DNA from 3 places in the Pseudomonas sp. S2_H01 genome. Region 2 is predicted to be linked to each of the others. Evidence: predicted binding sites of a transcription regulator. Region 2 holds the regulator's gene; each other region holds the start of a gene.
The links. Region 2 encodes sigma-54, which starts transcription at its own class of promoters, with help from an activator protein. Its sites were predicted from a motif close to ANTGGCATNNANNTTGCTNT; they were not measured.

Region 1: the regulator sigma-54 is predicted to act here: its motif matches at 6,005-6,024, upstream of nirB (nitrite reductase large subunit NirB).
Region 3: the regulator sigma-54 is predicted to act here: its motif matches at 4,328-4,347, upstream of AB4N84_RS22785 (CmpA/NrtA family ABC transporter substrate-binding protein).

The regions. Positions count from the first base shown of each region.
Region 1 is NZ_CP162756.1:850,140-859,968, reverse strand. Features, by position in the region: gene AB4N84_RS03805 (MFS transporter) at 1-160, shown strand, start outside; gene AB4N84_RS03800 (bile acid:sodium symporter family protein) at 342-1,304, opposite strand; gene rdgC (recombination-associated protein RdgC) at 1,450-2,370, opposite strand; tRNA gene AB4N84_RS03790 (tRNA-Val) at 2,530-2,605, shown strand; tRNA gene AB4N84_RS03785 (tRNA-Asp) at 2,625-2,701, shown strand; gene nirD (nitrite reductase small subunit NirD) at 2,858-3,235, opposite strand; gene nirB (nitrite reductase large subunit NirB) at 3,232-5,790, opposite strand; gene AB4N84_RS03770 (molybdopterin-dependent oxidoreductase) at 6,475-9,829, shown strand, end outside.
Region 2 is NZ_CP162756.1:3,516,819-3,526,647, reverse strand. Features, by position in the region: gene lptC (LPS export ABC transporter periplasmic protein LptC) at 1-216, shown strand, start outside; gene lptA (lipopolysaccharide transport periplasmic protein LptA) at 203-751, shown strand; gene lptB (LPS export ABC transporter ATP-binding protein) at 751-1,476, shown strand; gene AB4N84_RS15735 (RNA polymerase factor sigma-54) at 1,665-3,158, shown strand; gene hpf (ribosome hibernation-promoting factor, HPF/YfiA family) at 3,236-3,544, shown strand; gene ptsN (PTS IIA-like nitrogen regulatory protein PtsN) at 3,557-4,021, shown strand; gene rapZ (RNase adapter RapZ) at 4,024-4,881, shown strand; gene AB4N84_RS15715 (HPr family phosphocarrier protein) at 4,898-5,170, shown strand; gene AB4N84_RS15710 (hypothetical protein) at 5,261-5,383, shown strand; gene AB4N84_RS15705 (sensor domain-containing diguanylate cyclase) at 5,464-6,927, shown strand; gene AB4N84_RS15700 (PA2169 family four-helix-bundle protein) at 6,994-7,464, opposite strand; gene AB4N84_RS15695 (DUF3820 family protein) at 7,697-7,960, shown strand; gene AB4N84_RS15690 (aminotransferase class V-fold PLP-dependent enzyme) at 8,011-9,192, shown strand; gene AB4N84_RS15685 (bifunctional 4-hydroxy-2-oxoglutarate aldolase/2-dehydro-3-deoxy-phosphogluconate aldolase) at 9,528-9,829, opposite strand, start outside.
Region 3 is NZ_CP162756.1:5,118,848-5,128,676, forward strand. Features, by position in the region: gene AB4N84_RS22770 (protein kinase domain-containing protein) at 1-908, opposite strand, end outside; gene AB4N84_RS22775 (nitrate/nitrite transporter) at 927-2,138, opposite strand; gene AB4N84_RS22780 (ANTAR domain-containing response regulator) at 2,379-2,954, opposite strand; gene AB4N84_RS22785 (CmpA/NrtA family ABC transporter substrate-binding protein) at 2,968-4,176, opposite strand; gene AB4N84_RS22790 (quinone-dependent dihydroorotate dehydrogenase) at 4,453-5,475, shown strand; gene rmf (ribosome modulation factor) at 5,651-5,866, opposite strand; gene rlmKL (bifunctional 23S rRNA (guanine(2069)-N(7))-methyltransferase RlmK/23S rRNA (guanine(2445)-N(2))-methyltransferase RlmL) at 6,442-8,712, shown strand; gene AB4N84_RS22805 (sensor domain-containing diguanylate cyclase) at 8,872-9,829, shown strand, end outside.

The DNA of each region.
Region 1 (9,829 bases), 2.7 Mb from region 2:
CTTGTGGGGCAGCTTCTTCAGCCGCGATCCCCGCAAGGGCGTGTTTCGCCGGTTGTGGTCACGGGTGACATTGGTGGCGGGGCCCGCGATGGCCGGTGATGAGTCCGAACCGGCCCTTGTGCGCGAGCGGGTGGCAGCGTTGCGCGGGGCGGTGCGCTGACCGAGGCCACTCGGTGCAGGCATTGACATGCAATGTCCTGTGGGAGCGAATTCATTCGCGAGACGCAGGTACCTCCGACGCATCTTTGTCGGAGGGCCCACCGCATCGCGAATGAATTCGCTCCCACAGTGCTGTGGCGTTTCACATAACGCGGTTGTTCTGACCCATTGCCAGCAACCCTTCAGCCCACCACAGGCCTGTCTTCCGTCACCCCTTCATCCGGCGCCATCTTCCTGAAATACGTCGACAGCAAGGCCCCCGAGATGTTGTGCCAGACGCTGAACAGCGCGCTGGGCACCGCTGCCAGTGGCGAGAAATGGGCGCTGGCCAAGGCGGCGCCGAGGCCGGAGTTCTGCATGCCGACTTCCAGCGACAGCGACTTGCGTTGGGCCAGTGGCAGTTTGAACACTTTGCCGGTGAAGTAGCCCAGCAGGAAACCGAAGCTGTTGTGCAGCATGACAACGGCCATGATGAGCAGGCCGGACTCGGCGATTTTTGCCTGGCTGGCGGCCACGACGGCGCAGACGATCATGACGATGCTTACCACCGAGATCAGCGGCAGCACGTCGACCGCGAACTGCACACGGGCGCCGAGCAGGCGTTGAGCGATGACGCCCAGCACGATCGGCAGCATCACCAGTTGCAGGATCGACCAGAACATTTCCATGAAGGACACAGGCAACCATGCCGACGCCAGCAGCCAGATCAGGGCCGGGGTCAGCAACGGGGCGAGGAGGGTGGTGACGGCCGCGATGGCGACCGACAGCGCCAGATCGCCTTTCGCCAGCCAGGTCATGACGTTGGACGACGTGCCGCTCGGACAGCACCCGACCAGAATCACGCCGACGGCGATTTCCGGCGGCAGGTGAAACGCTTGGCACAGCAACCAGGCCACGCCCGGCATGATCACGAAATGCGCGACCACGCCCAGGGCCACGCGCCAGGGATGACGCACGACCTCGGAAAAATCATCAAGCTTGAGGGTCAGGCCCATGCCGAACATGACCAGCCCCAACAGCGGCACGATCAATGTTTTCAGGCCGATGAACCAGGTGGGGAACAGGAACGCCAGCACGGCGAACAGCAGCACCCAGTACGCGAAGGTATTGCCGACAAAACGACTCAATGCAGCCAGGGCACGCATGGCTTGCTCCTTTTATTGTGGGGTGAATCAGGTACGCAAAACTGTAGGAGCCGGCTTGCTGGCGAAAGCGGTGGGTCATTCAACATCAACGTGTCTGAAATGACGCTTTCGCCAGCAAGCCGGCTCCTACAGGACCGAGAGTTGTTTAGATCCCCTGCGGAATCTCTTCGCCACCCAGTGCGTCGAACAGCTGCGGCAGGAACTCGCCGAAGGTCAGCATCATCAGGGTGAAGCTGGCGTCCTGTTGGCCCAGTGCGTCGTCGCCACCGTCCTGCTCCGCCTGATCCTGCAGCAGGTCCTCGAACTTCAGGCGTTTGACGCCCAGTTTGTCGTCGAGCACGAAAGACAGTTTGTCCTGCCAGGCCAGCGACAGTTGGGTCACGACTTTACCGGTGCTCAGGTGCAGCTGGATTTCGTCGCTGGTCAGGTCCTGACGCTTGCACTTCACAATGCCGCCGTCTTCGTGGGTGTCGCGCAGTTCGCATTCGTCGAGGACGAAGAAGCTTTCCGCGGTCTGACCGGTCTTGACCCATTCGGTCATCACGGCGGTCGGCGCGGTTTTCACGGTCACCGGACGGACCGGCAGCGAGCCGACCACTTCACGGAGCGTCGACAGCAGGTCTTCGGCGCGTTTCGGGCTCGACGCGTTGACCAGAATGACGCCTTGCTTGGGGGCAATGGCGGCAAACGTCATGGAGCGACGGATAAAGGCGCGCGGCAGGAAGGCCTGGATGATTTCATCCTTGAGCTGGTCGCGTTCCTTCTTATAGACCTTGCGCATCTGCTCGGTCTCGATCTCTTCGACTTTCTCTTTCAATGCGTCGTTGACCACGCTGCCCGGCAGGATGCGTTCTTCCTTGCGCGCCGACACCAGCATGAAATCGCCGCTGACATGCACCAGAGGTGCGTCTTCACCTTTGCCGAACGGGGCGATGAAACCGTAAGTGGTCAACTCCTGGCTGGCACAAGCGCGTGCAGGTTTGGTCGCCAATGCGGTTTCCAGCGCCTCGGCATCAAATGGCAGGTCCTGGGTCAGGCGATAGACAAGCAGGTTTTTGAACCACATGGGGTACGTCTCTCCTTTATACAAAGGGGGGCATTATTCGCTGCCGCGACCCTGCGGCCAACCCTGACGTAAGCCTTTGGCGGGAATATAAAAATTATTTAAAAAAGTGCTTGCCAGAGGTGGGATCGCTCCGTAGAATGCGCGCCACACCGAAGCGAAGGGTGATTAGCTCAGCTGGGAGAGCGTCTGCCTTACAAGCAGAATGTCGGCGGTTCGATCCCGTCATCACCCACCATTCGTTTCAAGTGTTACGCGCAGCGGTAGTTCAGTCGGTTAGAATACCGGCCTGTCACGCCGGGGGTCGCGGGTTCGAGTCCCGTCCGCTGCGCCATATTGAGTTACGAGGCCCTTGAACTCCTCGTAACGACAAAAAGAGCGACCTTAGGGTCGCTTTTTTTGTGCCTGTTATTTGGTGATCGCAACAAAAATCCTGTAGGAGTGAGCTCACTCCTACAGGGTTGGCGTATCAATTGGCGGTCTCTGATCTCTAGCCCACATCAATCTCCACCACATCGCCCGCCAACCGGGCGGGCCAAGTGCGCAATTTCAAGGCCGGATCCTCAAGGCAGGTCCCGTCCTCCAGCCGATAATGCTGCTTATACAGTGGCGAGGCGATCACCAGATCGCCCGCCAGGCTGCCGACCAAACCGCGACCGATCACGTTCACACCCGACACCGGATCGCGGTTCTCGACCGCGAACAGTTGCGGCGTACCGCTGATCGAGGCGACATGAAACAGTGCCACCTGCGTATTGCCCACCAGCGCCACAACGCCGGAGTTGAGGACCAGGTCCTGACGGGCGCACACCACGCGCCAGGCTTGGGTTTGAGGCATGTCCATCGTCAGCGCATTGGCCTGGCTCATCGTGCGATCTCCGCAACAGGAATAAGGTTGAGTTCATTAGCCCGCGCCGGGCGGCGTTGGCTGCGTTCCTTGACGAAATGAATGTCCGGGTCGGCGCCCTTGTCGTTGACGAAGGTGCGGAAGCGCTTGAGCTTTTCCGGGCTCTTCAGCGCGTTGGCCCATTCGCACTCATAACGGTCCACGACCCGTTGCATGTGCTCCTCCAGCTCGACGGCCAGCCCCAGGCTGTCATCAATGACTACGGCCTTGAGGTAATCCAGGCCGCCTTCCAGCGATTCGCGCCAGACCGACGTACGCTGCAGCTTGTCGGCGGTGCGGATGTAGAACATCAGCACGCGGTCGATGTAGCGAATCAGCGTCTCGTCATCCAGGTCGGTGGCGAACAGCTCCGCATGGCGCGGGCGCATGCCGCCGTTGCCGCAGACGTACAGGTTCCAGCCGTTCTCCGTGGCGATGACGCCGATGTCCTTGCTTTGCGCTTCGGCGCATTCGCGGGTGCAGCCGGACACCGCGAATTTCAGCTTGTGCGGCGAACGCAGCCCCTTGTAACGGTCCTCGATGGTCAGCGCCATTTGCACGCTGTCCTGCACGCCATAACGGCACCAGGTGCTGCCGACGCAGGATTTCACCGTTCGCGTCGACTTGCCGTATGCATGCCCGGTCTCGAAACCGGCCGCGATCAGCTCGGCCCAGATGTCCGGCAACTCATGCAATTGCGCGCCGAACAGGTCGATGCGCTGGCCGCCCGTGATCTTGGTGTACAGGTCGTATTTCTTCGCCACCGCGCCGATGGCGATCAGGCCGTCCGGAGTGATTTCTCCGGCAGGAATCCGTGGCACTACCGAATACGTACCGTTCTTCTGCATGTTCGCCATGAAGGTGTCGTTGGTGTCCTGCAAAGGCACCAGCGAAGGGTCCATGATCGGTTTGTTCCAGCAGGATGCAAGGATAGAGCCGACAGTGGGTTTGCAGATGTCGCAACCGACGTGGCCTTTGCCGTGGCGGGCAATCATCTGCTCGAAACTCTCGATATTTTCCACGCGGGCGAGGGCATACAGCTCCTGACGCGTAAAGGCAAAGTGCTCGCACAGGCTCTTGTCGACGGCGACACCGCGCGCCGTCAGCTCGTGTTCGAACACGCTTTTGAGCAGGGCCGAGCAGCCACCGCACCCGGTCGCCGCTTTGGTGCAGGCTTTGATTCCGGCGAGGTCGGTACAGCCGCTGTCGATGGCCGAGCAGATCGCGCCTTTGCTGACGTTGTGGCAGGAGCAGATGGTCGCGGTGGCGGGCAGCGCGTCGGCGCCCAGTGTCGGTGCGCCTTCGCTGTGAGGCAGGATCAGGCTGGACGGATCGGCCGGGAGCTTGATGCCGTTCTGCGCGTATTGCAGCAGCGTGTCGTAATAGCTGTTGTCTCCGACCAGCACCGCGCCCAGCACTTGCTTGCCGTCGGCGGACACCACCAGACGCCGATAGGTGGCAGTGGCCTCATCAATGAAGCGATAGCTGCGCGCGCCGGTCAGTGCGCCATGGGCATCGCCGATGGAACCGACGTCGACGCCGAGCAGCTTCAGTTTGGTCGACATGTCCGCGCCGTAGAACGGCTCGGCATCCTGATCGCACAGTTGCGCCGCGACGTTGCGCGCCATCTGATAACCCGGGGCGACGAGACCGAAGACGCTGCCGTTCCAGGCCGCGCACTCACCGATGGCAAAGATGTCGGCGTCGCTGGTGCGGCAGTGTTCGTCAATGGCGATCCCGCCGCGCGGACCCAGCGCCAGCTCGCACTGGCGGGCGAGGGCGTCCTGTGGCCGAATCCCGGCCGAGAACACGATCAGGTCGGTCTCAAGGCATTCGTCGCCCGCGAAATTCATGCGATAGCGGTATTCCTCACCTGCGCTGATCGACTGGGTGGCGCGAGAGAGATGCACGCCGACACCCAAGGCCTCGATGCGGGCCTTGAGGGCCGCGCCGCCAAAATCGTCCAGCTGCACGGGCATCAGGCGCGGGGCGAATTCCACCACATGCGCTTCCAGGCCAAGAGACTTCAATGCATTGGCCGCTTCCATTCCGAGCAAACCGCCACCGACCACGACACCGCGTCTGGCCTGATGGGCAGCGGCGCGAATGGTGTCCAGATCGTCCAGCGTGCGGTACACCAGCCGAGAATGGCCTTCGGCGCCTTCGATGGGCGGCACGAACGGGTAAGAGCCGGTCGCCAGGACCAGTTTGTCGTAGGCAAAACAGCCTCTGGACGTGATGACTTCGCGGCGGTTGCGGTCGATTTCCAGCACCGGTACGCCCAGGTGCAGCGTCAGGCCGGGGTGTTCATATAAAGCAGCATCGCTGAGGGCCAGTGACTCGGCATCGCGACCGCCGAAGTACTCGGACAGGTGGACACGGTCGTAGGCGCGCTGGCCTTCTTCACCGAACACATGGATGCGATAGCGCTCGAGGGCACCGGCGGCGATCAGTTGTTCGACGCAGTGGTGACCGACCATCCCGTTGCCAACGACGATCAGTGTTTGCACATCGTGAAGAGCGGCTGTGGTGTTCATATCGAGTCCCGGCCAAGGCCAATCAGGTTTTTTGAAAGCAAAAAAAAGGCGCCCGGAACCGTTCGGTTCCAGGCGCCTTTGCCTGTTCTTTTAAGGGTTGTCACTCGACCACAGTGTCGGCACAACCTGAAGAGCCCCTCGCCGTGTGGCGCGGACGATCATCGTTGACCGCCGGGGCTGCCCACCGCGCATTCGGGTTGGGCTTGAAAGGGATGAAGCAATGGGTGTGCCAATAGCGGACGCACCGCGATGAGTGTAGGAGCGTGGCTTGTCCCGCGATCTGCCGCGAAGCGGCAGTCAATCTGATGAATAGGGTGCATCGGGCTGACCGCATCCACAGGTTTTACGACGGGTTCCCCGCCGATCGCGGGACAAGCCACGCTCCTACAAGGGATAGCGCATGGCACGCAAACGGTGCGATTTCGTCCGCTTCGCCCCATTGCGAGGCTCAAATGCGAGCGTCCGTGGCCGCTTTGCGCTTCAGCCGCAGCGGGTATGAACGTGCCACCGCCAGCCAGTCGCGCTCGCTTCAAAGCCTCCCCATCAGGCTGGCCTGTCCTTTGCAATCATCCTTCTATAGGCAGTCAACGCCGATTGCCCTCTTCACGACAAAGGCGCCGTGTGCTCCCCGTTTTTCGACGGAGGAGAACAGGGCGTCTTTTTTTTGGGTTCGGGAAACGGGTTATGGCGAGCAACAGCGTACGAAGCGTGTGTCCTTATTGTGGTGTCGGTTGCGGCATCGTCATGCAGGTCGACAATAACCGTGTGATCAAGGTCAGCGGCGACAAGGCGCATCCGACCAATGCCGGGCGTCTGTGTACCAAAGGCACCACCTGTGGCCAGGCAATTGCCGACGCTGGCCGCATGACGTCCGCCTACCTGCGGCATCAGCGCAGTCAGGACCCGGTGCGCACTGATATCGACGCGGCGATCTCGGAAACGGCCAGCCGTCTGCGCGGCATTCTTGATCGTGACGGGCCCGATGCACTGGCGTTTTACGTCTCGGGCCAGATGTCCCTGGAAGCGCAGTACCTGGCCAACAAACTCGCTAAAGGGTTCGTGCGCACGAACAACATCGAATCCAACTCCCGGCTGTGCATGGCGAGCGCTGGCAGCGGCTATAAATTGTCGCTGGGTTCGGACGGCCCGCCGGGTTCCTATGACGATTTCGACAAGGCCGACCTGTTCTTTGTGATCGGCGCCAACATGGCCGACTGTCATCCGATCCTGTTCCTGCGCATGATGGATCGGGTCAAGGCGGGCGCGAAGCTGATCGTTGTCGACCCTCGGCGCAGCGCCACCGCGGACAAGGCCAGCCTGTTCCTGCCCATCAAACCCGGCACCGATCTGGCGTTGCTCAACGGCCTGCTGCATCTGCTGCTGGAAAACGGCGATGTCGACACCGACTTCATCGACGCTTTTACGCAAGGCTGGGAGGGGATGCCTGAATTTCTGGCCGATTACACGCCCGCTTACGTCGCGCAGATAACCGGTCTGCCTGAGGCAGATATTCGTCAGGCTGCCCGGATGATTGGCCAGGCGCCGCAGTGGATGAGTTGCTGGACCATGGGGCTGAACCAGAGCACCCACGGCACCTGGAACACCAACGCATTGTGCAACTTGCACTTGGCCACAGGCGCGATTTGCCGCCCGGGCAGCGGGCCGTTTTCACTGACCGGGCAACCCAACGCCATGGGCGGCCGGGAAATGGGCTACATGGGCCCTGGCCTTCCCGGCCAGCGATCGGTGTTGGTCGAGGACGACCGTCGCTTTATAGAAGACCTGTGGTCGATTCCCCGCGGCAGTCTGGGTCAGACACTCGGCGGCGGCACCGTCGACCTGTTCGAGCAGATGCGTGACGGTCATATCAAGGCCTGCTGGATCATCTGCACCAACCCGGTGGCAAGCGTCGCCAACCGCTCGACGGTGATCCAGGCCCTGCAAAATGCCGAGCTGGTGATCACTCAGGACGCGTTTCTCGACACCGAAACCAATCGCTACGCCGACATTCTCTTGCCCGGTGCGCTTTGGGCAGAAGCGGAAGGGGTGATGATCAACTCCGAACGAAACCTGACCCTGACGCAAAAAGCCGTCGATGCGCCCGGTGAGGCGTTACCCGATTGGCAGATCATTGCCCGGGTCGCCTGCGAAATGGGCTTTGCCGAAGGCTTCAGCTACGGTTCGGCCGAGGCCGTGTTCGAAGAAATCAAACGGGCCTGGAACCCGAAAACCGGTTACGACATACGCGGTGCCAGCTATGCGCGTCTGCGTGACCAATCGCTGCAATGGCCGTGCGCGCCTGACGACACCGGCACGCGTCACCCGATTCGCTACCTCGATAAAAGCGGGGCGCAGTCGGAACGCCTGGCCCTGCTTTTCGCGACGGAGCACGGCAAGGCGGTTTTTCTGCCGCGTCCGCACATGCCGCCGGCCGAGATGCCAAACGACACGTTCCCGATGGTGCTCAATACCGGTCGACTGCAACACCAGTGGCACACGCTGACCAAGACCGGAAAAATCCCGACACTCAACACGCTCAATCCCGGTCCCTTCGTCGAAATCCACCCGACCGATGCGACGGCGCTGGGCATTCGCGACAAGGACGCCGTTGAAGTCCGTTCGGTGCGCGGTCATGCGGTCCTGCCCGCTGTGGTAACCGACCGGGTGAGACCGGGCAACTGTTTTGCGCCGTTTCACTGGAACGATGCCTACGGCGAACACTTGGCGATCAACGCCGTGACCAGTGACGCCGTCGACCCGGTGTCGAAGCAGCCCGAATTCAAGTTCTGCGCGGTTGCGCTGCGCAAGGTCGAGCTGATCGGTCATCGTTTTCTTGATGTGCCACAGCCCGATGCGCACACGCTGGAAGTCTGCGAAGGTGAGCCGCTGCTCACCTTGCTCTGGGCCTCGCAAACCGGCAACGCAGAGGCGCTCGCCAAACGCTTCGGCACGCACCTGCGCTCAGCGGGCATCCCCGTGCAGGTCGCTGCGATGGACCGATTTCCGGTGGCACGTCTGAGCGATGTCAGCCATGTCGCGTTGATCAGCAGCACCTTCGGTGACGGCGATTCGCCCGACAACGGTCAGGGGTTCTGGCAGTCGCTGAGCGAACGCCAGGAGCGGCTGGAGTCGCTGCGTTACGCCGTGCTCGCTCTGGGGGATCCGAGTTACGACCGCTTCTGTCAACACGGCAAGAATCTGGATCAGCGCTTACTGACATTGGGGGCGTCGCCGTTGATGCCCCGGGTCGATTGTGACGGCGACTTTCAGGACCACGCCGACGGCTGGTTCAAGGCGCTGCAACAGGTGCTGGATATTCCCTCCATCGAAATGGCCCCGGAAACGTCGAGCAACCAACCGTCCCGTGCGCACCCGCATCACGCCAGGCTGTCGATCAATCGCCGTCTGAACGGCGAGGGCGCGAGCAAGGACACACGCCAGTTTGCGTTGACGCTGGGCGACTCGGGTCTGGCCTATGAGGCAGGCGATGCGCTGGGCGTGTGGCCGCGCAATTGTCCGGCGTTGATCGATGAAGTGCTGACGTTGACGGGCCTGCAGGGCGACCAGCCTGTGAGTGTCGGCAAGGCGGGTGAGATGCCGTTGTCGCAGGCACTGACCTCGCAATTCGAAATCGCAAGACCCACGGCACAAGCGCTGGGTTTCATTGCCGAGCGCAGCGGCAGCAGCGAGCTTAAAACGTTGCTGACCGAGCCTTTCAACAGCGAGTTGAAGGACTGGTTATGGGGGCGACAGCTGGCGGATGTGCTGCGGGAGTTTCCGCTGAGCTGTTCAGCGCAGGAGTTGCTGGAGCACCTCAAGCCGCTTCAGCCGCGGTTGTACTCCATCGCGTCCAGTGCAAAGGCGCATCCCGATGAGGTTCATCTGACGGTCTCTGCCGTGCGGTACGGCAAGCGCAAGGGCGTGTCCTCGACTTTTCTCGCCGACCGTGCGGGTGATGGCCAGGTGCCGATTTTCCTGCAACCGACCCAGCACTTTCGTGTACCGGTCGAGGGTGACGTGCCGATGATCATGATCGGTC
Region 2 (9,829 bases):
GTTCGCATCAATCGCACCGACGAAAAGAACCGAACCACCATCATCACCAGCACACGCATGACTGTCTTCCCCCAGAAGCAATATGCGGAAACCGCGCAACCCGTTAGAATCGACGGCTTTAACGGCGTGAGCACGGGTACGGGTATGAAAGCCTATCTAAAAGAAAGCAGGATACACCTGCTATCGAACGCAAGAGGACAGTATGAGGCTCCTTAAAACCCTCCCTATTTTGCTCGGTCTGGGCGCAGCACTGGGAAGCGTGAGCGCCTGGGCTCTGCCGAACGATCAGGATCAGCCTATCCGCATTCAGGCCGACGACGCCCAGCTGGACGACAAGCAAGGCATCGCCACCTATACCGGTAACGTGATCATCACCCAAGGGTCGATGAAGGTGACCGGCAACACCGTGACCATGACCCGTACGCCTGCAGGCGACATCGACGTCGTGACCTCGGTGGGCAACCTGGCCTACTTCGAGCAGTTGCAGACGGCCGGTGACACCAAACCCGTTCAGGGCTGGGGCGTCACTATTCAGTACCACGCGCCGCAAAACCGCATCGTGCTGATCGACAAGGCCAAGGTGATCGACAAGGACAGCAACGTGACGCAGGGCGAGAAAATCGTCTACGACACCGTCCGCAAACTGGCGAGTGCCGGCCGAGCCACAGGCAGCAAAGTCACCGAATCGCGCCCTCGTGTCGACATGGTGATTCAGCCGAAAAAGAAAACCGACCAGCAGAAGGCCCAGTAATGGCAACGCTGAAAGCCCAACACCTGGCCAAGGCTTACAAAAGCCGCCAGGTCGTGCGAGACGTCAGCCTGTCCATCGACAGCGGCCAGATCGTCGGTCTTCTGGGCCCTAACGGTGCAGGCAAGACCACATGCTTCTACATGATCGTGGGCCTCGTTCAGGCCGATCAGGGGCGCGTGCTGATCGACGACCAGGACGTCAGCCACCAACCGATGCACGGCCGCGCCCGCGCCGGTATCGGCTATTTGCCGCAAGAAGCCTCGATCTTCCGCAAGCTGTCGGTGTCGGACAACATCATGGCCATCCTTGAGACCCGCAAGGAGCTTGATCGCGCCGGACGTCGCAAAGAACTGGAGAGCCTGCTCCAGGAGTTCCATATCACGCACATCCGCGACAACCTGGGCATGAGCCTGTCCGGTGGTGAGCGTCGTCGCGTGGAAATCGCCCGCGCACTGGCCACGGCGCCGAAGTTCATCCTGCTCGATGAACCCTTTGCCGGGGTCGACCCGATCTCCGTGGGTGACATCAAGCAGATCATCTACCATCTCAAGGCCAAGGGTATCGGCGTTCTGATCACCGACCACAACGTCCGCGAGACCCTCGACATCTGCGAAACGGCCTACATCGTTAACGATGGGCAACTGATCGCGGAAGGCGATGCTGAAACCATCCTGGCCAACCAGTTGGTCAAAGAAGTGTATCTCGGCCACGAGTTCCGCCTGTAACCGGACGATGACAAGGGGTTGGCCGGCGACCGCAGTGTGCGCCTGACCGCCAACCTCGTTTTAATTGTCATCACACCCTAGGCAAACACTCCGGTTTCAGGCATATAATTTGCTTAAGTTGGCGCCCAGGCGCCCCAGTAGTGGATGGCGCGCATGTGCGCCGGCGAATAAGGTGTTAAGTCTCTGCCATGAAACCTTCGCTAGTCTTGAGAATGGGCCAGCAGCTGACGATGACGCCGCAGCTGCAACAGGCCATCCGCTTACTCCAACTGTCGACGCTGGATCTCCAACAGGAAATCCAGGAGGCACTGGAGTCCAACCCTATGCTCGAGCGCCAGGAAGAAGGCGACGACTTCGATAACGTCGACCCCATGGCCGACAACATCGAGCAAAAGCCCAACCCGGACGTTCAGGAACCGACTTATCAGGAGTCCGCGCCCACCGTCGACAACCTGGAAGACGGCGAATGGAGCGAGCGCATTCCCAACGAACTGCCTGTCGACACCGCCTGGGAAGACGTTTACCAGACCAGCGCCAGCAGCCTGCCCAGCAACGATGACGACGAATGGGATTTCACCACGCGCACGTCCGTCGGTGAGAGCCTGCAAAGCCATCTGCTCTGGCAGTTGAACCTGGCGCCGATGTCCGACACCGATCGCCTGATCGCTGTCACGCTGATTGACTGCATCAACAACCAAGGCTATCTCGACGAGTCCCTCGAGGAACTGCTGGACGCTTTTGATCCAGAGCTCGATATCGAACTGGACGAGATCGAGGCCGTTCTGCACCGCATTCAGCAATTCGAACCTGCCGGCATTGGTGCTCGCAACCTCAGCGAATGCCTGTTGCTGCAACTGCGTCAGTTACCGGCGAAGACCAAATGGCTCGCGGAAGCTCAACGCCTGGTCGGCGATTACATCGACCTGTTGGGCAGCCGTGACTACGCGCAACTGATGCGCCGCATGAAGCTCAAGGAAGATGATCTGCGCCAGGTCATCGAACTGGTGCAAAGCCTGAACCCGCGTCCAGGGTCCCAGATCGAGTCCACCGAAGCGGAATACGTCGTTCCCGATGTGATCGTGCGCAAGGACAACGAACGCTGGCTGGTCGAGCTCAATCAGGAAGCCGTTCCGCGCCTGCGGGTCAATCCGCAGTACGCTGGCTTTGTGCGTCGTGCCGACACGAGCGCCGACAACACCTTCATGCGCAACCAGTTGCAGGAAGCGCGCTGGTTCATCAAAAGCCTGCAGAGCCGTAACGAAACCCTGATGAAGGTTGCGACCCAGATCGTGGAACATCAGCGTGGTTTCCTTGAGTACGGTGACGAGGCGATGAAACCGCTGGTATTGCACGACATCGCCGAGGCGGTCGGCATGCACGAATCGACGATCTCGCGCGTGACCACGCAAAAGTTCATGCATACCCCGCGCGGCATCTACGAACTGAAATACTTCTTTTCCAGCCACGTCAGCACCTCTGAAGGCGGCGAATGCTCGTCTACCGCCATCCGCGCGATCATCAAAAAACTGGTTGCCGCGGAAAATCAGAAAAAGCCGTTGAGTGACAGCAAGATCGCTGGTTTACTGGAGGCACAAGGCATTCAAGTGGCCCGTCGCACCGTCGCCAAATACCGCGAGTCTCTAGGGATAGCGCCTTCCAGCGAACGCAAGCGATTGATGTAAGGGTCACAGGCCACAGCGTTCCAGTGGCAGGCAACCAAGCCTGCCTCTTAATGCACTGGCAACGAAGGAGAAGCTGTATGCAAGTCAACATCAGTGGACACCAACTGGAAGTGACCAAGCCCCTGCGCGAGTACATCGAGCTGAAGCTGAAAAAGCTCGAAGGGCACTTTGACAAGATTACCAACGTGCAGGTGACGATGGCCGTCGAGAAACTCAAACAGAAGATCGAGGCCACCCTGCATATCCACGGTGGAGAGGTGGTTGCCAATGCGGAGCATGACGACATGTACGCGGCAATCGACCTGCTCACTGACAAGCTAGACAGACAATTGCTCAAGCATAAGGAAAAGCAGCAAAGCATCCTCAAAGGTGCGGCCGCTCGCTGACACTCCCCATCCATGATCCGACTTGAAAACATTCTGACCCCTGGCCGTTCACTCGTGAACGTGCCAGGCGGCAGCAAAAAAGCCGTCCTCGAAGAGATTGCCAAAATGATCGGGCAGCAGGTGCCCGAATTCGACTGGCAAACCGTCTACGAAAGCCTTATTGCCCGCGAGAAGCTGGGTTCTACCGGCTTCGGTAACGGAATCGCGATCCCTCACTGTCGACTCAAAGGCTGCACGTCTCCGGTCAGCGCAGTGCTGCACCTGGAAAAGCCTGTCGATTTCGATGCCATCGACGGCGCCCCGGTGGACCTGCTGTTCGTGTTGCTGGTCCCTGAAGCCGCCACCGATGCACACCTCGAATTGCTCCGACAGATCGCCAGCATGCTCGACCGCGCCGATGTGCGCGCCAGCCTGCGTAACGCGAAAAGCAGCGACGAACTGTACAACGTCGTGCTCCACGTACAGAACGGGCACTGACCATGCGCATGATCATCGTCAGCGGTCGCTCCGGCTCCGGCAAGAGCACGGCCCTCGATGTTCTGGAAGACAGCGGTTTTTACTGCGTCGACAACCTGCCCGCTGGCCTGCTGCCTGAACTGGCCGAACGCGCACTGATCAACACGGAGCTGGCGGAACCTCTGCTGGCAGTGTCCATCGACGCCCGCAACCTGCCCAGTCACCTGACCCGTTTTCCGCGAATGCTCGAAGAGGTTCGCAGCCGGCACATCCGGTGCGATGTACTGTTTCTGGACGCCGAGGAGTCCACGCTGCTCAAGCGGTTCTCCGAAACCCGCCGTCGTCACCCGCTGAGCAATGCGACACGCTCGCTGGCCGAGGCGATCCGTGACGAGAAAACCTTGCTCGGGCCGATCATCGATCTCGCCGACCTGACCATCGACACGACCCACCTGAACCTCTATCAGCTGCGCGATACGCTCAAGTTACGGCTGCTGAACAAGCCTGAACCGGGTACCGCTTTCCTGATCGAATCGTTTGGCTTCAAACGGGGCATGCCCGTGGACGCGGACCTGGTGTTCGACGTTCGCTGCCTGCCTAACCCGTACTGGAAGCCTGAATTGCGCGAGCAATCCGGGCTTGATAAGCCGGTAGCCGACTACTTGGCCGCGCAGTCAGATGTCGAAGAAATGTTCCAGGACATCTCGTCGTACCTGACCAAGTGGTTGCCGCGGTTCGCCGCCAGCAACCGCGCCTACGTCACCATAGCCATTGGCTGCACCGGCGGACACCACCGCTCCGTCTACCTGACCGAACGCCTGGGTCAGTCCCTGCAACAGTCGCTCAAGAATGTTCAGGTCCGCCACCGCGACCTAAGCTGAAAGGATCCCCATCGCGATGCCCGCTCACCAGATCACCATCATCAACAAGCTGGGCCTGCACGCCCGCGCTGCAGCAAAGTTCGTTGGCGTTGCCGGCAAATACCCCTGCCAGATCAGGGTCGGCCGTAGCCCCGACAGCATGGTCGACGGCAAGAGCATCATGGCCGTCATGATGCTGGCCGCCGGCAAAGGCACCGAGATCCATCTCTTCACGGAAGGTGACGAGGAACAAGCCGCGCTGGACGGCTTGATCGAACTGATCAACAACAGGTTTGACGAGGGCGAGTAATCGCCCTTTTCACCTTTTTGAGCAGCATTTCCTCTCTCGGTCTCTCATCAACCGATTCTGATTCCTACACCTCAAGTGGCAGGAACAAACTTGATCAATCGTCGTGATGGATCTTTAATTCAGCGCCTTGAAACGCCCTTCGCGAATGATCACCCCCGTGCATGGATCAGCCTGGCGGCGACGCTGCCCACCATGCCGCGCGAACGGGAGTAACGGTTGAATCACCACAGAGCTGATCGATGACACTGGCTTACGTACAGACGCCCCAATCCGCCCGGTCCCGCTCGGAAAGAATGTTGATGTCCGGCAGCGTGCTGGCAGTGGTGGCGATTCTGGCGATCGTCACGTCCTTGCTGATTCGCGAATACGGCAACGCGACGGACTCCGCCGTGCGGTCTGCCAATAACGTGGTGCAGCTGATCGATGCCGATGTGCAACGTAATGCCGACCTGTATGACACCTCGCTGCTGGGCATGATCGCAACGTGGCAGCAACCGGAAGTGCTGTCGATCTCCGCGGCTTTGCGCCAGCAGGTGATGTTTGATCGCTCCACCGCAGCCCCGTACAAAGGTGATCTGGTCGTTCTGGATGAAACAGGGACGATCGTTGCCGATTCAGTGTCCGTGATACCCCGCGAGGATAACTTTTCCGACCTCGCCAGCTTCGCCAGGCACCGCGAGGATCCATCCCTTGCGCTGCGAGTGGGCGGGCCCTTCAAAGCGCGCTGGGGCTTCAAGGACTGGCGCATCAGTTTCAGCCGACGCATCCCCTCCCCTGATGGCCGATTTGTCGGCATCGTAGCGGCCTCGATGCGGCTGGCTTACTTCCATCGCTTGTTTCGAGGGCTGGATGTCGGGCAGAAAGGGACCATCAACCTGATCACTGCAGACGGCATCATGCTCGCACGGGAACCCGAGCAGACCGTGCGCACGTACATCGGTCAGGATTTCAGCCAGCGCGCTAACTTTCAGCGCATTCTGAAAGAGGTCAATGGCAGTTTCAGTGCCATCTCGGATCTGGACGGCCAACGGCGAATGTACACGTTTTCTCGGGTGGGCGATCTGCCCTTGATCGTCGTCATCGCGCAGTCGCAGGACGAGGTGTACGCACTTTGGAGACACAATGCGCTGCTCGTGATGGGCGCAACCGGCCTGCTGTGCCTGGGCATTCTGTGGCTGTCTTGGCTGCTGAGCAAACAGCTGCGCCTCAGACACCTTGCTGAACGGGAACTGGCCGAGCTGGCGGCGACTGACGGCCTCACGGGGCTCGCCAATCGGCGTCGCCTGGACATGGTCTTCAAACAGGAATGGGCCCGTAGCATTCGTTCGGACCGGCCGATCTCAGTGCTCATGATCGATGTCGATCATTTCAAGGCTTTCAATGATCGACACGGCCATCACGGCGGGGACATCGCGTTGCGCAATGTCGCGAAAACGCTGGAGACGTGCATCCGCCGTCCCGGCGATGTCGCTGCCCGTTATGGCGGTGAAGAATTCCTGGTGGTGCTGCCCGAAACCGATCTCCCGGGCGCCAGATTGCTTGCCGAACAGATCAGAAAGGCCATCGAAGCAATACCGCCGCTGAATCAGGACGGGCAGCCGCTGACCGTCAGTATCGGCGTGGCTTCCGCACAACCGAAGGCCGGAGATCAACAGGCTCAGCTGTTCGCCGAGGCGGACCAGGCGCTTTATCACGCCAAACGCAAAGGCCGCAATCGAGTCGAACACATTGGTGAGGGGACGTCCACTTCCGCCTGAACACACACGGAAGTCAGACATAAAAAAACGCCAGACAGGCTGGCGTTTTTTGGGGATCCCGAGGGATCAGCTGGCGCGACGCACGGAATCACGCAACGCTTTCACTTTGTCGTGGTTCGCCTGCACACCGGTCAGCTGACGCTGAATCAGGCCGGTGACGTTGACCGGCAGATTCTTCTCGACCGCTTTTTGCGAGGCTTCTTTGTAAGCTTTCAGCGCGTGATCTTCACCGCGTTCAACTTCATTCAGCACTGCCTCATCGCTTTTGCCGGTGACAGCAGCTTTCAGTTCGACCCACAGGCGGTGCAGACCGCCAGTGGCGCTGGAGGAGTCATCCGGGTCACCGCCCAGTGCACGCACTTCGGCTTGGAGCTCCGCAACAGCGGACTTGCACTCGGAGGAACGCGAAAGGAAGTACGCTTTGATTTCAGGGTTCTTGATATCTTCAGCGGCTGTGTGAAAACCTTTCTCGCCGTCAATGCTGGTCTCGATCAGATCATTCAGTACCGAGATCGCTTCTTTATTGATATCTGTCATTTTGCAGTTCCTTTCTGGCAGGTTAATCGAAGAGTTAAAGTGGATAAACACTCGATACAAGAACTATTGCAGCCGTCGTGCCAGTTTTTTATAAAGATAATATTCTTATTTATCAATCATTTATAAAGTTCAAGACACAGTGATATCTCGCGTTCTGCATGATCTGTAGGTTGGCGTACATGCAGAATGCACGTATCGTTCAAGTTCATTGAAAAAGACCAACGGCGGCGCCATGAATCCCGAGAAACTCAAACTTTTGGTGACGCGAGAAATGCCCTATGGCAAATACAAGGGGCGCCTGCTGGCCGACTTGCCGGGCGATTACCTGAACTGGTTCGCCCGCCAGGGGTTCCCGGCGGGAGAGCTGGGTAGCCTGCTGGCGCTGATGCACGAGGTCGATCACAACGGGTTGTCGGGCTTGCTTGATCCGCTGAGGACCCGCCCTCGCGAACCGTTGCGCGAAAGCCCGTTGAAAACGCCCATCCGCTTTACCTGATTTCTACCCAACGAACGAGGGACGTGATGAACAGTGTTCAACCTGCTGGAATGGAATCGGCACGCGAACGCGCCCGCGATGAGTCTTTTTGGCGAGACGTTGCGCGCCAATATGACGTGGAGCCGGGCCCGATCAACTTTGAACACGGGTATTTCGGGCGCATGACCCGCGAGGTGCTGAAAACGTACGAAGAGCATCTGGCGTATGTGAACCGCAGCAACTCCGTGTATGTACGCCAGCGCTTCGATACCCAGGACAGCGAGCTGATCCGTGCCGATCTGGCCACGCTGATCGGCGTGCCAACTGAAGAGATCGCCCTCACCCGCTGCGCGTCAGAGTCCCTGCAATCGCTGATACGCAACTACAACGGCCTGAAGCCTGGCGATCAGGTGCTCATCAGCGACCTGGATTACAACAGCGTGCAGACCGCGATGCGCTGGCTCGAAGAAACACGCGGCGTAGAAGTGATTGAGATCACCCATGCGCACCCTGCCAGTTACGAGTCCTTGCTGCGGACCTATCGCGACGCCTTCGCGGCTTATCCACGCATCAAGCTGATGGCCCTGACCCACGTCACCCATCGCACGGGACTGGTGATGCCGGTGGAGCCGATTGCACACGCCGCGACAGAGCATGGCATCGATGTGATGCTCGACGGCGCCCATGCGCTGGGTCAGCTGGATTTCAATCTGGCGGACCTGGGCGTGGCCTTTGCCGGCTTCAATTTGCAGAAATGGATGGGCGCGCCCCTGAGCCTGGGTTTCATTCATGTCAGGAAAGAAAGGCTGTCTGCCATTGACCCGGACATGGGCGACAGACGTTACCCCGCTGACGACATTCTGGGCCTTGCGCCCTACGGCACGCCGAACATTCCGGCGCTGATGACGCTGACCAAGGTGTTGGAAGAACACCGCGCGCTGGGCGGCTCGGCTGTCAAAGGTGCACGTCTGGCGTATCTGCGAGACCTGTGGGTACGCGAAGCGCGCACGATGCAAGGCATTGAAGTCCTCACCCCGGATGATCCGCGCCTCTACTGCGGCATCACCTCGTTTCGCTTCACCCACCACCACGACCAGCCGCTCATGACGCAGAGGCTGCTGGACGAGCACGGGATCTTTGCCGTCGCAAGGCAGGGTTCGGCGTGTGGCCCATGCATCCGTATCACGCCTGGCTTTATCACCTCAGCCGACGACGTTGCGCATCTGACCAAGGCATTGCGCGCGCTGGCATGATTCGCTAAGCGCCCCATTAAGCAGGCAAAAAAAAGCGGCCCCCCCACCCGCGTAAGAGGTACCGCCAAAGAGCTTCATGGAAAAGCCAACTAACAAAGGAAGTGCAAAGATACGCGCCCGATCTGGCTCGACTGCGGTACATATTTATAGCCCCCGAAAAAAGAGCAAAAAAAACGGCGCTCCCGACCAAGGAGCACCGTCAAAATAGCCATGCAACAACGACTTCTGTAGCGGCGCCCCAAGGCGCTGAATTCATCATCTGTCGATGATTAGAGCAGCTTCGTCATGAACCGGAGCTGTCGAAGATCAATCCTTGGGGCGTAGACATCATTCAATCAGTCGAACAACGCGATCGCCTCGGCCGTGGCATCGGTGATACGACCCCAATCGCCGTTCTTCACCCATGCGTTGTCGATCATCCAGGTACCGCCCACGCACATCACGTTGGGCTGTGCCATGTAGTTCTTCAGGTTCGCGGCGCTGACGCCGCCCGTTGGGCAAAAGCGCACTTCCGGGAATGGACCGCCCAACGCTTTGATCGCGCCGACGCCGCCGCTGATTTCAGCCGGGAACAGCTTGAAGCGGCGATAGCCCAGCGCATAACCGATCATGATTTCCGACGCGCTGCTGATGCCCG
Region 3 (9,829 bases), 1.6 Mb from region 2:
CGGGCGTCCGGGAGGGTTTTGAGCAGCCAAGGTTGTCGCTCGGCGTCCAGGACCCGATACAGCAAGGATTGTCTTGAATCGCCCAGGCGCTGCTCGATCTGCCAGCCCTCAAAGGATTGGCCAGGCTTGAGTGACGGCGGCAACGGCCATTGCTGTAACTGAATGAGCGTATCGGCCAGCGTATCGGTGCCCAACTGATCGATCTGGATGAGCACGGCGCTGGCGTTGTCCTGGCTTCCAGACAGGTGCGCGGCGTTCACCAACGTCCGCACAGCGGCGTCCAGATCCTGCTGTTCGCTGAGGATCGTGCCGATCCGCGTATCGTTCAGTGTCGACCAGACGCCATCGCTGATCAGCAGCAGGCGTTCGCCTTGACGCAGCTCACCGTCCAGATAATCCATGACGACGTATTGATCCAGGCCCAGTGCGCGTTTGAGTACGTGCTGCATGTCCGGTTGCTCCCAGACATGATCCTCACTGATGCGCTGTAACACCCCTTCATGCCAGCGGTACACCCGGCAGTCACCGACATGGGCGAGGGTGAAGCGACGGCCTCGCAGGACCAGCGCGCTGAGCGTGGTCAAAAGGCCGTTCGCCAGCAGCCAGCGGTTGTGTGCGAGCAGCAGGCGGTCCAGCGCTTGAGCGACGCCCCAGGTTTCCGGTGTTGAGTAGTAATCCATTGCCAGGGCTTGAAGGGTCGAGCGGGACGCCAGGCCGCCATCCGAACAGTGGCTGACACCGTCCGCCAGCCCGAACAGATATCCCTTGCTGGCGGCGAGTGCTGGCGCGGGCGTGACCAGGCGCGTGGCGTCCTGGTTCTCAGGCCGTGGTCCACTGGCGCTGAACTCGGCAAAGCGCACCTGCAACCCGACTGCCTTGGCCGGACTCGACGCCAACGGCTGATTCATCGCCAACCTCCGTCAGGCTCAGACACGAGCAGCGGTGACGGCAGCTGATCCCCAGGTGGTTCTCCAGCGGCGCTTGACGTTCATCAGGCCGAACCATGCCAGTACACCGAGCAGGGCGAACAGCCACAGACCCAACTGATAGTCGCCGGTATTTTGCTTGATTGCACCCAGGCCCGCGGCGAGGAGGAATCCGCCGATGCCGCCCGCCATGCCGATCAGGCCGGTCATCACACCGATTTCTTTACGAAAGCGCTGTGGCACCAGTTGGAACACCGCGCCATTGCCTGCACCCAGGCCCAGCATGGCGGCGACGAACAGGGCCAGCGCGGCCCATGAACTTGGCAGGTTGAAACCGACCGCGGCGATGCAGATCGCGGCAACCGCGTACATCCCGGACAGGGTGCGAATGCCACCAAAGCGGTCTGCCAGCGCGCCGCCGAGAGGGCGCATCATGCTGCCGCCGAACACGCAGGCTGCGGTGTAGTAACCCGCAGTCACGGGGCTCAGGCCGTACTGATCGTTGAAGTAGCCGGGCAGGGCGCTGGCCAGGCCGATGAAGCCACCGAATGTGACGCTGTAGAAGAACATGAACCACCAGCTGTCACGGTCGCCCAGAGCCTTGAAATAGTCACTCATGGACTTGGCTTTCGGGCGCTCTGGCGCATTGCGGGCCATCAGCGAGAAGGCAATCAGTGTCAGCACCAATGGCACGACCGCGAAGCCGAATACATTGCTCCAGCCAAAGCTTGCGGCCAATACCGGTGCGATCAGGGCGGCGAACACCGTTCCGGAGTTACCGGCACCCGCGATGCCCATCGCCTTGCCTTGGTGCTGCGGCGGGTACCATTGCGACGCCAGCGGCAGGGCGACGGCAAACGAGGCGCCCGCCATGCCCAGGAACACGCCCAGCAACAACGCATGTTCATAGCTGTGAATGCCCAGTTGCCAGGCGCAAAGCAGGGCGACGATGACGATGATCTGGCCGATGATGCCGGCTGTTTTGGGTGACAACTGATCGGCGAGCATGCCCATCACAAAACGCAGGAGCGCACCCGCCAGGATCGGTGTGGCGACCATCAGCCCGCGTTGTTGCGTGGTGAGGTGCAGGTCTGTGGCGATCTGAACGGCCAGTGGACCGAGCAGGTACCAGACCATGAAGCTCAGGTCGAAGTAGAGGAAGGCTGCGAACAGCGTGGGTTTATGTCCGGCTTTCCAGAAGCTTGTATTCATCTAACACCTCATCTGCAGGAAATCGTTGCGGGAGCGGCTGTCGCTCTCACCGTCACGGGTCAGGTCTTGCAGGTGAAGCACCCGTCCGGCGCTCCACCTGGCCCGTTGTGTGGGGCCAAAACGAAAAAACGTCGCAACCCTGTTCGCGCTGTGCGAAGGGGTGTGCGACGTCTTTGTCGAAAGTGGGGCAACCGCCGTTGGCTACCTGTACGAACTATCTAGCAAAACGTGGGCCAATCGTTAACCCAGTAGCTCGCTCATGGCGATAATCTGTTCTGCCACTTGCACCAGCTTCTGCTGCCGGCTCATGGCCTGACGGCGCATGAGCGTATAGGCCTCATCCTCGGTGCAGCTCTTCATCTTCATCAGCAGGCCTTTGGCGGTTTCAATGCGCTTGCGCTCGGCCAGTTGCTGGTCACGGGCGTGGAGCTGCGCGCGGAGGTCCTGATCGCTCTCGAAGCGCGCCATGGCCACGTCGAGAATGGGTTGCAGGCGTTGTGCGTGAATGCCTTCAACGATGTAGGCGCTGACGCCGGACTTGATGGCCTGGCGCATGACGCCCGGGTCGTGCTCGTCGGTGAACATCACGATCGGGCGGGGCAGGTCGCGGGTAATCAGCACGACTTGCTCCAGCACATCGCGTCCCGGCGATTCGGTGTCAATCAGAATGACATCCGGACGCACCGCCTGCACGCGCCCGGGCAGATCGATAATCAGCCCGGACTCATCGATCACCTCGAAACCGGCCTCGATGAGCGCAGCCTTCAAGCGTCCGACTTTCTTGGGGGTGTCGTTGATCAACAGGATTCGCAGCATGATTGCGTCTCCCTCAGTGATCAATGGAGGCAGGCGCGGCAGGGGCCAGCGCGTGCAGTTTGAAACCATGGGCATAACCGATCGGATCGCTGCCGTCCCAGACCTTGCCGTCGATGAGCTGGCTGCTGCGCATCGCTGAGGCGGGCACGGGGATGTTCAATGCCTCGGCAGCCTGTCGATAGAGCGCCAGCTGCTGCACCCGCCGGGCGATGTCGCGGTAATCCGGGTCCTCGCGCAGCAAGCCCCAGCGGCGAAACTGGGTCATGAACCACATGCCGTCCGACAGGTAAGGCATGTTCACCTCTCCGTTGCGATGGAAACTCACGGCATGTGGGTCCTGCCAGTGGTTGCCGAGACCGTCGCCGTACTGGCCGAGCAGACGACCTTCGATGTCCTCGACGGGGGCGTTCACGTAATCGCTGCCGCTGAGCATATGCGCGGCACTGCGGCGATTTTCCGTGCTCTGTTCTATGAATCGGCTGGCCTCCAGCACGGCCATGACCAGGGCGCGCGCGGTATTGGGGTATCGCTCGACGAACTCCAGGCTGCAGCCAAGCACCTTTTCAGGATGATCTGGCCAGATGGCCTGGGTGGTCGCCAGGGTGAAGCCCAGGTTCTGGCTGACGGCGCTCGCACCCCAGGGCTCACCGACACAAAAGCCGTCAATGCGTTGGGCCTTGAGGTGTTCGACCATCTGCGGCGGTGGGACGACCACGCTGTCGACGTCCTGCAAGGGGTGAATCCCCTGACTGGCCAGCCAGTAATACAACCACATGGCGTGATTGCCCGTCGGAAAGGTCTGCGCAAAGGTGAGTTTTGTTCCGCTTTGGTGCGTGCGACGGTCCAGCGCCTCAGGAGTGATCACCCCTTGTGCCTGGAGGGCCCGGGAGAGATTGATGCTTTGGCCGTTTTGATTCAGCCCCATCAAAACCGCCATGTCTTTCGCAGGGCCGCCAATCCCCAGCTGTGCGGCGTACACCAGACCGTAAAGGCTGTGAGCGGCATGCAATCCGCCATTGACCAGGTTGTCGCGCAGGCTCGCCCAGGACGATTGCCGGTGCAGGTTGATGTTCAGGCCGTACGGTTGAGCGAAACCCTGCGTCGCGGCAATGATCAGCGAAGCGGCGTCGGTGAGCGCCATGAAGCCTACGTCGATGGTGGTCAGTTCCGGAGCGTCGCTGCCGTTGACCCAGGCCAGTGGTGTATCAAGGGTGTCGTTCATGGTTTTCGGTTCCGCCTGAAGATCGACGTGCCCGCAGGCGCTGCCGGTCTTCCATAAAAAAACGTCGCCACGTCCGGGCCTTAACCGGGACGAAAACGACGCCATTGTCCGATCACTCTCTCCGCCGTTGGAGGGAGCTCGATAACCTGTTCAAGCAAGCCATATGCCAGTGAGCGGTCCAACGTTGAGCAAAGTGCTAGACATGCCTCGCGCTGCACCCCTGTGCGCGTCTATAATCCGCCGCTGACTTCAGCCTCAAACGAGCCGCGCCCGCCCATGTATAACCTGGCCCGCCAGTTACTGTTCAAACTCTCCCCGGAAACCTCCCACGATCTGTCCATCGACCTGATCGGCGCGGGCGGTCGTCTGGGGCTCAATGGTCTGCTCAACAAGGCGCCCGCGCGGTTGCCGGTGACGGTCATGGGCTTGCAGTTTCCAAACCCGGTCGGGCTTGCCGCGGGTCTGGACAAGAACGGTGCGGCCATCGACGGGTTTGCTCAGTTGGGTTTCGGCTTCGTTGAAATCGGCACCGTCACACCGCGTCCGCAGCCGGGCAATCCCAAGCCGCGGATTTTCCGACTGCCCCATGCCGAAGGCATCATCAACCGCATGGGGTTCAACAACCTGGGCGTCGACAACCTGATCAGTCGTGTGCAGGCCGCCAAATACAACGGCGTGCTGGGCATCAATATCGGCAAGAACTTCGACACCCCGGTCGAGCGTGCGGTCGACGATTACCTGATCTGCCTGGACAAGGTTTACACCCACGCCAGCTACATCACCGTCAATGTCAGCTCGCCAAACACCCCTGGCCTGCGCAGTCTGCAATTCGGTGATTCGCTCAAGCAGTTGCTCGAAGCGCTGCGTGTACGTCAGGAGGCCTTGACGCTGGCCCATGGCAAGCGCGTGCCGCTGGCCATCAAGATCGCCCCGGACATGAGCGACGAAGAAACGGTACTGGTCGCCACCTCGCTGCTGGAGTCGGGGATGGACGCGGTGATCGCCACCAACACCACATTGAGCCGCGTGGGTGTCGAAGGGCTACCTCACGGCGACGAAGCGGGCGGTCTGTCGGGTGCGCCAGTGCGTGAGCAAAGCACGCACATCGTCAAAGTGCTGGCCAGTGAGCTGGGCGGCAAGTTGCCGATCATCGCGGCGGGCGGCATCACCGAGGGCAAGCACGCAGCGGAGAAAATCGCCGCCGGTGCGAGCCTGGTGCAGATTTATTCAGGGTTCATCTACAAAGGTCCGGCGCTGATTCGCGAGTCGGTTGACGCCATCGCCGCGATGCCGAAATAGATCACGCCAACGCGCTTGAAAGGCCGAAACAAAAAGAGGGGTTCCGACTGGAACCCCTCTTGGGCTTTAGCCCGCCGTCCGGATGGGACGTGCATGGTTAGGGTGAAACGAATCTGATTGTCGAATTTCCTGAGGAAATCTTAAAAAGTCGGAATGTCCCTTTGGTCGTTAAGCGTCAGCCGACCGCGTGAAGTTCGTTGAGCCTGTGTATACCCGCAGTGCCGGTCATACCGTCCCAGTTGTCGCCTCGTCCTTCTCGCCAGCCATTGATCCAGGCTTGACGTACCGACGGTAGAGTAAATGGGCAAAGCTCACGGGATTTACCAGTTACGCCGTATTGATATCCGCGCGAAAAAGCTCTTTCCAACGGATCACGCTTAAGTCTTCTCATAGGGTGTTGCCCTCGTTTGTTGACTGTTATGTCCTTGGAGACCTCGTGTCGAGGTCAGGCAGAAATCTTCTGCCTCTGCAGGCCCGCTGCCGGCGTCGCGGGCCAGGTGCTGTCGCCGTTGCGACGACAACCTGAGTTGATTTCTAACCAATGCATGGGACGCTGTGAATGATCGTTTTGTCATAAGAACGTAACCATTGAGGCGTTACGACCATAAGGGATGAGAGGTTTGAAGGGTGATTTTTTCACCAGGCGCCCTGATTCGGGGGTCTTCATGAGATTCGCGACTGGTTCTCATGTAGGTCTGATGGCTGATTGACGTCAGATTTAAAACGACGAAGGGTCAGTGATGTGACTTTTTATTACTGCCATCGTCGGGCTGAATAGTGGTTTTTTAATATCAGAATGTCGGCCCGCCATTGCGGGCCGGCACAGCTGCCACACTCGAAATGTATCGGTGTGGTGGATCGGCACAATGTGTGTGCCACGCAGGCGTCCTCCATGAAAGGCGTCTGTTTGAATCGGGCTGGACAATGCGTTGTCCAGCCACTCATAGCCAAGGCTCTGGAATACTCATGTCGGACCGTTACGAACTTTTCCTCACCTGTCCCAAAGGCCTCGAAGGGCTGCTCGCTGAGGAAGCCACTGCACTTGGCCTCCAGGAAACCCGCGAGCACACCTCGACTATCCGTGGCAGCGCCGACATGGAAACCGCCTACCGGCTGTGTTTGTGGTCGCGGCTGGCCAACCGTGTTTTGCTGGTGCTCAAGCGCTTCCCGATGAAGGACGCCGAAGACCTCTATCACGGCGTTCACGACATCGAGTGGGCCGACCATCTGGAGTCCGATGGCACGCTGGCGGTGGAGTTCAGCGGTCACGGCTCGGGCATTGACAACACCCATTTCGGCGCCTTGAAGGTCAAGGACGCCATCGTCGACCGCCTGCGCACCTCGGACGGTTCGCGCCCTTCGATCGACAAGCTCAACCCCGACCTGCGCGTTCATCTGCGGCTGGACCGTGGCGAAGCCATTCTCTCCCTGGACCTGTCCGGCCACAGCCTGCACCAGCGTGGGTATCGCTTGCAGCAGGGCGCGGCCCCGTTGAAGGAAAACCTGGCAGCCGCCATCCTCATTCGTTCCGGCTGGCCGCGTATCGCCGCGGAAGGCGGCGCACTGGCTGACCCGATGTGCGGTGTAGGCACGTTCCTGGTCGAAGCTGCCATGATCGCCGCCGATATCGCCCCGAACCTGAAACGTGAACGTTGGGGCTTTTCTGCCTGGCTGGGGCATGTTCCGGCCCTGTGGCGCAAATTGCACGACGAAGCGCTGGCGCGTGCCGAGGCGGGCCTTGCCAAGACACCGTCCTGGATCCGTGGCTACGAAGCCGATCCACGATTGATTCAACCGGGCCGCAACAACGTCGAGCGCGCCGGCCTGTCTGACTGGATCAAGATCTACCAGGGTGAAGTTGCGACCTTCGAGCCACGTCCGGATCAGAACCAGAAAGGCCTGGTCATCTGCAACCCTCCGTACGGCGAACGGCTGGGTGATGAGGCGAGCCTGTTGTACCTCTACCAGAACCTCGGCGAGCGTCTGCGTCAGGCATGCCTGAACTGGGAAGCGGCCGTGTTTACTGGCGCCCCGGACCTGGGCAAGCGCATGGGCATCCGCAGCCACAAGCAGTACGCATTCTGGAACGGTGCATTGCCCTGCAAGCTGTTGCTGATCAAAGTCCAGCCAGACCAGTTCGTCACGGGCGAGCGGCGTACTCCGGAGCAGCGTCAGGCCGAGCGCGAGCAGGCCGCGTACGACCAGACCCCGGACGAGCCGCAAGCGCGTCAATTCAACAAGAACGGCAACCCGATCAAACCGGCACCCGCGCCGGCTCCGGTCATCGAGCAGCCACGCCTGAGCGAAGGCGGGCAGATGTTTGCCAATCGCCTGCAGAAGAACCTCAAGGCGATGGGCAAGTGGGTCAAGCGCGAAGGGATCGACTGCTATCGCGTCTACGATGCGGACATGCCTGAATACGCGATGGCCATCGACCTGTATCACGACTGGGTTCACGTTCAGGAATACGCAGCACCGAAGTCCATCGACCCTGAAAAGGCCTCGATTCGCATGTTCGACGCACTGGCCGCGATTCCGCAGGCGCTGAACATCGACAAGAGCCGCGTGGTGGTCAAGCGCCGTGAGCGCCAGAGCGGCACCAAGCAATACGAACGTCAGAGCGCGCAGGGCAAGTTCAACGAGGTGAACGAGGGCGGCATCAAGCTGCTGGTCAACCTGACCGACTATCTGGATACCGGTCTGTTCCTCGATCACCGACCCATGCGGATGCGCATTCAGCGTGAAGCGGCGGGCAAGCGTTTCCTTAACCTGTTCTGTTACACCGCCACGGCCAGCGTCCATGCGGCCAAAGGTGGGGCACGGAGCACCACCAGTGTCGATCTGTCGAAAACCTATCTGGACTGGGCGCGCCGCAACCTCTCGCTCAACGGTTTCTCGGACAAGAACCGTCTGGAGCAAGGCGATGTCATGGCCTGGCTTGAGTCCAGTCGGGACGAGTACGACTTGATCTTCATCGACCCGCCGACCTTCTCCAACTCCAAGCGCATGGAGGGTGTGTTCGACGTGCAGCGCGATCAGGTGCAACTGATTGACCTGGCGATGGCGCGTCTGGCCAGCGGCGGGGTGCTGTATTTCTCGAACAACTTCCGCAAGTTCCAGCTGGAAGAAAACCTGGCCGAGCGTTATGCCGTCGAGGAAATCACCCAGCAGACCATCGACCCGGATTTCGCCCGTAACGGCAAAATCCACCGCGCCTGGAAAATCACCGCGCGCTGAGCGGTCAGCGCGCTACGTTAGGCGCCAACCCGCACGGGCTGGCGCTTCGACGCGTTATAAGCGGAGCGACACACAGCACTATGCAAACTAATGGCGAATAGCTATAAGTGAATTCTGGCCACGTGTCGCGGCAACACTGTGGCGTCATGAGTTCAGCGTATGTCGTCAAACAAGGCAAGCGCCAAGATCCTTGGCCTCATCAGCGAAGACAGCTCCTCATGGGTTGTGGGCACGCTCGTGTTTTCGGCGGGCGCGGTGCTGACTGCCTTGCTGGCGCTGGCCAATGTCGAGTTGTACCAGCGTCAGTTGCGTCAGCGGTTCGAACTGCTGGCCAGCGAGCGCGTCAGCCGGATCGAGGACCGCCTCCAGGGACAGGTCCGAGGGCTGGACAGTCTGCGTCGCTTTTTCGTGTATTCAGATGAGGTGTCCGAGGACGAATTCAATGGATTCGCCCACCCTTTGCTGGTGTACACCCAGGCCTACTCGTGGACGCCAAAAGTGGCCGACGCCGAGCGGGAATCGTACGAGCATCGCGTGCGCGAGGCCGGTGTGACGGATTATTCCGTGCGAGAGCTTGGTCCCGACAGCAGCCTAAAGGTCGCCGACACACGCCCGTATTACTTCCCGGTGCGGTATACCCTTAGCCGCAGCACCCTGGCCTTGCCATTGGGTTTCGATGTGAGTTCCGAACCCGTACGGCGGGCAACGCTTGAGCGCGCGCTCCAATCGGGTGATATGGCAGCATCGTCCCTGATGGAACTGGTCGGCCTGGAAACGGAAAACCGTAAAGGGGTGCTGTTGGTCGCACCCGTGACCGCCCGCTCTCATACCACCGGGCCCGAGGCGGGGCCGTTTCAGGGTTTCCTGCTGGCGGTGATCAGCCTGCGCAAATTGATGACCGAAGGTCTGCCCGCCACTGATGAGGACAATCTGGCGGTGGGTCTGGAGGACATCACGTCGGCGCAGGCGCCCCAAGTGCTGTATGGGTCGGCTGCCAAAGCGGCGATCAGCGATCTGCAACTCACTCAAACGGTGGATTTTGCTGGGCGCAGCTATCGCTTGCAGGTTCGCCCGACGGCGGTGTTCATGACTGCCAACCCGTCCGGCAATGACAGCG